3 regions of the Streptomyces sp. LX-29 genome follow, and region 2 is predicted to be linked to each of the others. Evidence: riboswitches for the same ligand, from Rfam matches in the RefSeq annotation. Region 2 holds a riboswitch; each other region holds the start of a gene.
What was found. Region 2 has a riboswitch for thiamine pyrophosphate ahead of LRS74_RS08935 (thiamine ABC transporter substrate-binding protein). Riboswitches for the same ligand answer to the same signal wherever they lie in the genome.
Positions count from the first base shown of each region.

Region 1: linked by a shared signal. The riboswitch ahead of thiO (glycine oxidase ThiO) and the one ahead of LRS74_RS08935 (thiamine ABC transporter substrate-binding protein) in region 2 are both predicted to bind thiamine pyrophosphate.
Region 3: linked by a shared signal. The riboswitch ahead of thiC (phosphomethylpyrimidine synthase ThiC) and the one ahead of LRS74_RS08935 (thiamine ABC transporter substrate-binding protein) in region 2 are both predicted to bind thiamine pyrophosphate.

Region 1 is NZ_CP089746.1:6,023,654-6,026,918, reverse strand. It holds gene LRS74_RS25415 (Rv2175c family DNA-binding protein) at 1-215, opposite strand, end outside; gene LRS74_RS25410 (FAD-dependent oxidoreductase) at 297-1,475, opposite strand; TPP riboswitch at 1,779-1,892, shown strand; gene thiO (glycine oxidase ThiO) at 1,890-3,179, shown strand; gene thiS (sulfur carrier protein ThiS) at 3,176-3,265, shown strand, end outside.
Region 2 is NZ_CP089746.1:2,118,237-2,121,501, forward strand. It holds gene LRS74_RS08935 (thiamine ABC transporter substrate-binding protein) at 153-1,244, opposite strand; TPP riboswitch at 1,240-1,344, opposite strand; gene rlmN (23S rRNA (adenine(2503)-C(2))-methyltransferase RlmN) at 1,543-2,655, opposite strand; gene LRS74_RS08945 (phosphatidate cytidylyltransferase) at 2,823-3,265, opposite strand, start outside.
Region 3 is NZ_CP089746.1:3,781,749-3,785,013, reverse strand. It holds gene LRS74_RS16265 (SsgA family sporulation/cell division regulator) at 1-336, shown strand, start outside; gene LRS74_RS16260 (YibE/F family protein) at 427-1,926, opposite strand; TPP riboswitch at 1,970-2,110, shown strand; gene thiC (phosphomethylpyrimidine synthase ThiC) at 2,103-3,265, shown strand, end outside.

The sequences.
Region 1 (3,265 bases), 3.9 Mb from region 2:
AGGGTGCCCACCAGCCCCTTGACGACCTTCCCATCGCCGATGAAGTCGGCGGGGACCATCAGCACTCGGTTCTCCCCGCGGCGCACGGCGATCAGCTGGCCCTCCTTGATCAGCTGGCGGACGCGGGTCACCTCGACCCCGAGCCGCTCCGCGATCTCGGGGACGTTGAGCCAGGCGGGCACGAGAGCATCGATCTTGGTGTCAATCTCGGTCACGGGAACAAGCCTGCCATCTGGGACTGACACTCGGCGAACGCACCGCCTCCCGGGGAGTCACGGCGCGGCGCGGCGCGGGGGTCACAGGACCGCCGACTTCAGCGCCACGGAGGGATCCACCGCGGCGGTGCGGTCGATCGCCGCGCCGCTCTCGATGAGCTTGCGGCCCTGCGCCAGATCGCGCGGGCGCCCCACCGCCAGCAGAGCCACCAGCACGCCCTCCCGGAGCCAGAGCACCGTCCACGCGGCGCCGGAGGGGTCGCCGCGCCACAGCACCTCGTCGGCGCCGCCGTGGTCACCCGCGTACTGCACGAAGCGGCCGAACTGCTCGGACCAGAAGTACGGCACGGGGTCGTAGGCCAGACCGGCGAAGCGCGGCTGCTGGAAGCCGACCAGGTTGGCGGCGACCGTGCGCGGTCCCTGGAGGGCGTTGTCCCAGTGGTGCACCAGCAGCCGCCGCCCGTAGCGGGCGGAGGGGAACGAGGCGCAGTCGCCGACCGCGTAGACGTCCGGGGCGGAGGCGCGCAGCCGCTCGTCCGCCTTGACCGAGCCGTCCGCCGCCAGCTCCACGCCCGAGCCCTTCAGCCAGCCGGTGGCGGGGCGGGCGCCGATGCCGACGACCACCGCGTCGGCCCGCAGCCGCCGCCCGTCGGCCAGCCGCACCCCGCCCTCCTCGACCGCCGCCACGTGCGCGCCGGTGACCAGCTCGGCCCCGCTGTCCAGGTACCAGCCCGCCATGAAGACCGCGACCTCCGGCGGCAGCGCCCCGGCCAGCGGCAGCTCGGCGGCTTCGACGACGGTGACCGTGCACCCCGCCTCCCGCGCGGCGGTGGCGAACTCGGCGCCGATCCAGCCCGCGCCGACCACCACGATGTCGTGCCGGTTGGCCAGCACCGGGCGCAGCCGCTCGGCGTCGTCCAGGGTGCGCAGCAGGTGCACCCCGGGCAGGTCGGCGCTGCCCGGCAGGGCGATCGGTTCGGCGCCGGTGGCGATCACCAGGTGGTCGTAGTGGAGCGGACCGGTCACGGTGTCGACCCGGTGTTCCTCCGGGTGCACGCCGGTGACCTCGCGCCCCAGCTGGAGCTCGACGCCGAGCCCCGCGAAGTCCACGTCGTAGGCGGAGCCCTCGGCGGTCCCCAGCAGCACCGCCTTGGACAGCGGCGGCCGGTCGTACGGCGGGTGCGGCTCGGCGCCGATCAGCGTGATGGCGCCCGGCCAGCCCTCCTCACGCAGCGCCACGGCGGTCTGCACGCCGGCCATCCCGGCGCCCACGATCACCACTCGCTGCCCGCTCAGGGAGCCGGCTGCTCCGCTTCCGCTCCGCGCGCCGGCCTCGGGTCCGGTCTCCGGCGGAACGACCGGAGGCTTCTTCTCGTCCGTCCGCGCGCCAGGCCGGGCGCGCTCGCTCAGCTGCTCACTCACCTGATCACTGTAGGTCGCTTCGCGCGGGGCGCCGAAGCATTCCGCGCGGAGGCCGCGCCGGGACCGCCGGCGCGCCGTCGGCTCCCGCCGTCCGGGCTCGCCCTTCCGGCCCATTCGGACGGCGTACTAGGGTGGCGGGCCAAGAGCACTCGCGGGAGCCCGGACGCACCGGGCTGAGAGGGAGGCTGAGGCGGCCTCCGACCGTACGAACCTGATCCGGGTCATGCCGGCGAAGGGAGGGGCTGACAGCCCATGCACGCTACGGGCGAACCGTACGACGTCCTGGTCGTCGGGGGCGGAGTCATCGGTCTGGGAGTGGCCTGGCGGGCCGCCCAGCGGGGACTGCGCACCGCGGTGGCCGACCCGACCCCCGGCGGCGGCGCCGCCCAGGTGGCGGCCGGGATGCTCGCCGCCGTGTCGGAACTGCACTACGGCGAGGAGACACTGCTCGACCTCAACCTCGACTCCGCGCGGCGCTACCCGGCCTTCGCCGCCGAGCTGGCGGAGGTCGCCGGCCAGGACATCGGCTACCGCGCGTGCGGCACGCTCGCCGTCGCGCTCGACTCCGACGACCGCGCCCACCTGCGCGAGCTGCACGCGCTCCAGCAGCGCTGCGGGCTGGACTCGCAGTGGCTGTCGGGGCGCGAGTGCCGCCGGCTGGAGCCGATGCTGGCGCCGGGCGTCCGCGGCGGACTGCGCGTGGACGGCGACCACCAGGTCGACCCGCGGCGCCTGGCCGCGGCCCTGTCGACCGCCTGCGAGCGGGCCGGGGTGGTCTTCCACCGCTCCCGCGCGGAGCGCCTCACACTGCGCGGCGACCGCGCGGGAGGGGCCGAGCTGGCCGACGGCTCCCGGGTCGACGCCGACCAGACGGTGCTGGCGGCCGGCAGCCACAGCGGCCGCATCGGCGGCCTGCCCGCGGGCGTGCTGCCCCCGGTGCGCCCCGTGAAGGGGCAGATCCTGCGGCTGCGGGTGCCGGAGCCGTACGCCCCGTTCCTGTCCCGGACGGTGCGGGCGGTGGTGCGCGGCGGACAGGTCTATCTCGTCCCGCGCGAGAACGGCGAACTGGTCCTCGGCGCGACCACGGAGGAGCTGGGCTGGGACACCACCGTCACCGCGGGCGGCGTCTACGAACTGCTCCGCGACGCCCACGAGCTCATCCCCGGCATCACCGAACTCCCGCTCGTCGAGACCCGCGCGGGGCTGCGACCCGGCTCCCCCGACAACGCGCCGCTCCTGGGCCCCACCGCGCTGCCGGGCCTGCTCCTGGCCACCGGCCACCACCGCAACGGGGTGCTGCTCACCCCGGTCACCGGCGACATCCTGGCCGAGGTGCTGACCGGCGGAGAGCTCCCCGCGCGGGCCCGCCCCTTCTCGCCCGAGCGCTTCACGGGCGCCGCGCGGGCCGCGGTCCCCGAGGCCCCGGAGCCTTCGGGCAAGCCGGCGCCCGCCGTGCCGCCCGTAGCCCACGCCGCGCACCCCGCGCGGTCCACGACCACTCCCCCGCCCTCCCCCTCGGCACTCCAGGAGCAGCCCGCATGACCGCGTCCGCGAACGGCGACGCCATGTCCGTGTCCGTCAACGGCGAGCCGCGCGACCTGCCCGCCGGCCTCACCCTCGACCGGCTC
Region 2 (3,265 bases):
CGCCGCGCCGCGCGGATCGCGCTCGCGCGGGGCGGCGGTTCGGGGCGCGCGCAGCCGTGTGCCGGCCTCACGGCCGGCCGCAGTCCCGTCGGGCCGTTCCGGCCCGGCGGGCGTGCCGGGCCGGACCGGAGCGGCCTTGGCGGGGTCGTTCCCTACAGAACGAGGGAAGACCATGACTTGATCCACCGCTCACGGTTCTCGGCGATCTTGCCGGGTTCCATGGTCTGCGGCTTGTCGACCGTGACTCCGAAGTCGGAGTAGATCTTCGGGAGCTTGGCGCCCTCGACGACCGGGTCCACGAACATGGTCAGCGGCATGTCCTCCTGGAACCGCTTGCCGACCATGAAGTCCAGCAGCGCCTTGCCGCCCGCCTCGTTCTTCGCGCCGGCGAGCAGGCCGGCGAACTCGGTCTGGCGGAAGCAGGTGCCGGTGGCGACGCCGGTCGGCGCCTTCGTGGGCTGCGGCTTGGCGAAGTACACCTCGGCCGGCGGGCTGGAGGCGTAGGAGACCACCAGTGGCCGGTCGCCGCCGGCCTTCTTGCCGCCCGAGGAGCCGGAGAAGCGCGCGTTGTACGCCTGCTGCCAGCCGTCGGTCACCTCGACGCCGTTGTCGCTCAGCTTCTTCCAGTAGTCCTCCCAGCCGTCGTCGCCGTAGCGGGCGGCGGTGCCGAGCAGGAAGGCGAGGCCGGGCGAGGAGGTGGCGGGGTTCTCCACCACCAGGAGGTCCTTGTACTCCGGCTTGACCAGGTCGTCGAAGGACTTCGGCGGGGTGAGCTTCTTGTCGGCGAAGTACTTCTTGTCGTAGTTGACGCAGACGTCGCCGGTGTCGATCGGGGTGACCCGGTGCTCGCCCTTGTCCAGCTGCACGGCGTCGGGGATCCGGTCCAGGCCCTTGGCCTCGTACGGGGCGAACAGGTCGTTGTCGAGCGCGCGGGACAGCAGCGTGTTGTCGACGCCGAAGAAGACGTCGCCCTGCGGCTTGCCCTTGGAGAGCACCGCCTGGTTGACGGCGACGCCCGCGTCCCCGCTCTTGAGCACCTTGAGCCGGTAGCCGCTCTCCTCCTCGAAACGCTTCTGCGCCTCGGGGGAGATCTGGAAGGACTCGTGGCTCACCAGGACGACGGTCTTGGAGCCGGCGCCACCCTTCGCGTCGGAGTCGTCGTCCGAGCCGCAGCCGGTCAGGGCGGTGGCGCCGAGCGCGCCGAGAAGGGCGGTGCCGATGGCACGCCGAAGGATGGTGTTCATGGTCGAGCTGACTCCCTACGCCGGTATGACCCGGATCAGGTCCGAGGGTCTGCGGCCGTGCCGCACTCTCAGCGCTGTGTGCGCTCCCCTGTCGGAATGTTCATTTGTGCGAATGCACCGTATCAGCCGGTGCGGGCGGGAACGGCCGGCGGTGAAGCCCGCCCCGTAGGCGGCCGTACGGGCGGGCCCGGCACCGGGCCGCCCCTGCGGCTCGCGCGCGGCGACGGGCCCGGCGACGGCCTGCCCCCCCGGGGCGTCCTCGGCCGCGGGCGGGCCCGGCGCCCCCTGCCCGCGCGGGTCAGCGCTCGGAGGCCGCCAGCTGCCCGCAGGCGCCGTCGATCTCCTGGCCACGGGTGTCGCGCACGGTCACCGGCACGCCGTGGGACTCCAGCGCCGCCACGAACGCGCGCTCGTCCTCGGGCCGGGAGGCGGTCCACTGGGAGCCGGGGGTCGGGTTGAGCGGGATCAGGTTGACGTGCACCCGCTTGCCCTTGAGCAGCCGGCCCAGCAGGTCACCCCGCCACGCCTGGTCGTTGATGTCGCGGATCAGGGCGTACTCGATGGAGACCCGACGGCCGGACTTCTCGGCGTACTCCCAGGCCGCGTCGAGCACCTCGCGGACCTTCCAGCGGGTGTTCACCGGCACCAGGGTGTCGCGCAGCTCGTCGTCGGGGGCGTGCAGCGAGACCGCGAGCCGGCACTTGAAGCCCTCGTCGGCGAACCGCAGCATCGCCGGGACCAGGCCCACGGTGGAGACCGTGATGCCGCGCTGGGACAGGCCCAGGCCGTCCGGCTCGGGGTCGGTGAGCCGGCGGATGGCCCCCACGACCCGGTTGTAGTTGGCCAGCGGCTCGCCCATGCCCATGAAGACGATGTTGCTGAGCCGCGCGGGGCCGCCGGGGATCTCGCCGTCCCGCAGCGCCCGCATGCCGTCGACGATCTGGTGCACGATCTCGGCGGTGGACAGGTTGCGGTCCAGGCCGGCCTGGCCGGTGGCGCAGAACGGGCAGTTCATGCCGCAGCCCGCCTGCGAGCTGATGCACATGGTGACCCGGTCCGGGTAGCGCATCAGGACGGACTCCACCAGGGTGCCGTCGAAGAGCCGCCAGAGCGTCTTGCGGGTGGTGTCGTTGTCGCAGGAGATGTGGCGGACCACGCTCATCAGGTCGGGCAGCAGCTCGCCGGCGAGCTTCTCGCGCGAGGCGGCCGGGATGTCGGTCCACTCCGCCGGGTCGTGGGCGTACCGCGCGAAGTAGTGCTGCGAGAGCTGCTTCGCGCGGAACGGCTTCTCGCCGATGGCGGCGACGGCCTCACGGCGCTCGGCGGGCGAGAGGTCGGCGAGGTGCCGCGGGGGCTTCTTGGCTCCGCGCGGGGCGACGAAGGTGAGCTCACCGGGTGCGGGCGGTGCCATGGGCGGAAACTCCTCAGTACGACTGGCCGGGCGATCCCCGCTGTCGCGGGGCAGGCGGCTGGATGACGCCGACGCCCGGCGATCTCACGGGGGCGTTCCCGTGGCCGCGGGGCCGGAAAAGGGCCCGCCGCAGAAGCGACGGGCCCTTCCAGGGTACCGGGCGCGGTTCAGCCCGCCCCGACGAAGATCACCAGCAGCAGCCACACCACCGGCGCCGTCGGCAGCAGCGAGTCCAGCCGGTCCATGATGCCGCCGTGGCCGGGCAGCAGGTTGCCCATGTCCTTGATGCCGAGGTCCCGCTTGATCATGGACTCGCCCAGGTCGCCGAGGGTGGCGCTGACCGCCACCGACAGCCCCAGCAGCAGGCCCTGCCACCAGACGCCGTCCTCGACCACGTACTGCATGCACAGCGCGCCGGCCACCATCGCGAACGCCACCGCGCCCAGCAGCCCCTCCCAGGACTTGCCGGGGCTGATCCGGGGCGCGAGCCTGCGCTTGCCGAAGCGCCAGCCCACGGCGTACGCGCCGGTGTCGCTGACCACGGTGAGCAGCAGGAAGGTCAGCACCCGCTGCGGACCGTCGTCGGCCGCCAGCATCAGCGCCACGAACG
Region 3 (3,265 bases), 1.7 Mb from region 2:
TACGCGGTGGAGATCACCTTCCATCTACCCGGAGACGCCCCGGTGACCTGGGCTTTCGCCCGGGAGCTGCTGCTCGACGGGCTCAGCGCACCCACCGGCGAGGGCGATGTCCATATCGCCCCCACCTCCCCCAAGGGCCTCTCCGACGTCTTCATCCGGCTCCAGGTGGGCGGCGAGCGGGCCCTGTTCCGCTCCGCCGCCGCCCCGCTGGTGGCGTTCCTGGACCGCACGGACCGGTTGGTGCCGTTCGGCGAGGAGCGCACCGCCATCGACCCGGTGGGCGACCTGGAGGCGGAGTTGGACCGCATCCTGGCGGAGGACCGCTACGCGGGCTGAGGTCCGCTGACGCGGCGGGGTCCGCTGACGCGGACGGAGGCGGACCGGGCCCGTGCGGCCCGATCCCTCGGCGGCGTGCCGCGCGGGCTCCTACCGCCCGCGAGGCTTCGCCCGCCGACGTCGGCCGCGGCCGCCCGCCCCGGCTCGGGACGCGCCGTCTCCGCCGCCCGCCCCGGCCCGTGCGGCCCCGCGCCCGGCGCCCGCCGGCCCGCGGTCGGCGGAGACCACCAGCGCGGCGAGCGCGGTGGTCACCGGCACCGACGCGACCAGCCCGATGCTGCCCACCAGCGTCCGTACGATCTCCTGGGCGACGAGCTCGCTGGTGGCCACCGTGCCGACGCTGCTGTCCGCGATCGAGAACAGCAACAACAGCGGCAGCGAGGCGCCCGCGTAGGCCAGCACCAGCGTGTTGACCACCGAAGCGATGTGATCCCGTCCGATCCGCATCGCGGATGCGTACAGTTTGCGCCAACCCGCCTCGGGGTCGGCGTCCTTGAGCTCCCACACCGCCGAGGTCTGGGTGACCGTCACGTCGTCCAGCACACCCAGCGAGCCGATGATGACGCCCGCCAGCAGCAGGCCCTGGAGCTCGATGTCCGGGTAGAGGCCGTGCACCAGGCCGGTCAGGTCGTCGGTGTCGCCGGTCAGCGCCGCCCACTCGATGAACACCGAGCCCAACACCCCGATCAGCAGCAGGGAGATGAGCGTCCCGACTACGGCCACCGAGGTGCGGGCCGTCAGTCCGTGACACAGATAGAGCGCGATGAGCATGATCGCGCTGCCGCCGACGATCGCCACCACCAGCGGGTTCGACCCCTGGAGGATGGCCGGCAGGATGAACATCGTCAGCACCGCGAAACTGATGGCCAGCGCCAGCAGCGCGAAGACGCCGCGCAGCCGTCCCACGGCCACCACGGCGAGCGCGAACAGCGCGGCGAGCACGGCCATCGGCACGGACCGGTCGATGTCGCTGACCGAGTACTGGAGGTTCTCGGGTGCCTTGGGCGCGTACGCCAGCTTCAACTCCTGGCCGGTGGAGTACTGCCGCGAGGCGTTCGGCTGCACGATCTCGGAGAACCTGCGGCCCTTGTCCTTGCCCGAGGTGACCTCGATCGTCGCTCGCTTGCAGAGGTCGTCCCTCTCGGCCGGGGGCTCCCCCTGCGCCGGCTGCCCCGGTTCGCCCGGCGGCGGCGCCTGCGGCTGCGCGTTGACGTCGGCGCACTTCACCTCCTCGACCTTCACCACCCGGCCGGAGACGGTCTGCTGGTCGAAGCCGAGGCCGGAGCGCTCGCCGCCCTTGCCCTCGGGCGCCCCGCCCGGCCACAGCACGACCAGGCCGACGACGACGGCGGCGGTGAAGGGGATGAGCACGGCGGCGATGATCTTGCGGAGGTGGGCCGAGACCGGGGTGGCGGGGCCATGGCCGTGACCATGGCCGTGCGCATGGCCGTGGCCGCCGCCGGATCCGGCGCCGGGGCCGCCGCCGTGGTCGCCGCCGGCTCCGGGGGCGGCGGGCGGTTCGCTGGACGGGGGGTGCGGTGGGGGCTGTGCTGAGGGGCTCACCGTTCGATCATCGCAAGGAAAGTCCATCCCCCTGTTCAGCACGCCGGAGCAACCGTTAGCGTTGGGGCACCTTTGCAATCGCGGGAGCTCGGAGCACCGGGCTGAGAGGGCGCTGACCTCCGTACGGATCGGACACGTACGGAAGCCGCTGCGTCGACCGCTGAACCTGTTACCGGGTAATGCCGGCGTAGGGAGTGGGTCTCATGACCATGCAGGATGCACGCACGCGCGCGATCGGCTGGCACAAGTCGTACATCGCGGGCTCGCGACCGGACCTGAAGGTCCCGGTCCGTCAGGTGCACCTCACCAATGGCCAGGACGTGACGCTGTACGACACCTCCGGCCCGTACACCGATCCCGACATCGAGACGGACGTCCGGCGCGGGCTGTCGCCGCTGCGGGAGAACTGGATCGTGGCGCGCGGCGACACCGAGGAGTACGCCGGCCGTCCACCGCGCCCCGAGGACGACGGGATCAAGCACACCTCGCCGCGCGGCGGGCTGCGCAACCTCGACGCGGTCTTTCCCGGCCGGCCCCGGCTGCCGCGCCGCGGCCGCGACGGGCAGCCGGTGACGCAGCTGGCCTACGCCCGCAGGGGCGAGATCACCCCGGAGATGGAGTACGTCGCGATCCGCGAGAACGTCTCCCCGGAGGTGGTGCGCGAGGAGATCGCCGCGGGCCGCGCGGTGCTCCCCGCCAACGTCAACCACCCGGAGATCGAGCCGATGATCATCGGCAAGCGGTTCCTGGTGAAGGTGAACGCCAACATCGGCAACTCCGCCGTCACCTCCTCCATCGAGGAGGAGGTGGAGAAGATGACCTGGGCCACCCGCTGGGGTGCCGACACGGTCATGGACCTCTCCACCGGCCGCAACATCCACACCACCCGCGAGTGGGTGCTGCGCAACTCCCCGGTCCCCATCGGCACCGTCCCGCTCTACCAGGCGCTGGAGAAGGTCGACGGCAAGGCCGAGGAGCTGACCTGGGAGGTCTACAAGGACACCGTCATCGAGCAGGCCGAGCAGGGCGTCGACTACATGACGGTCCACGCCGGCGTGCTGCTGCGGTACGTCCCCCTCACCGCCCGCCGCAAGACCGGCATCGTCTCCCGCGGCGGCTCGATCATGGCCGCCTGGTGCCTGGCGCACCACAGGGAGAACTTCCTCTACGAGAACTTCGAGGAGCTCTGCGAGATCCTCGCGGCCTACGACATCACCTACTCCCTCGGCGACGGGCTGCGTCCGGGCTCCATCGCCGACGCCAACGACGAGGCGCAGTTCGCCGAGCTCCGCACGCTGGGCGAGCTCAACCGGATCGCCAAGCGCCACCACGTGCAGACCATGATCGAGGGCCCGGGCCATGTCCC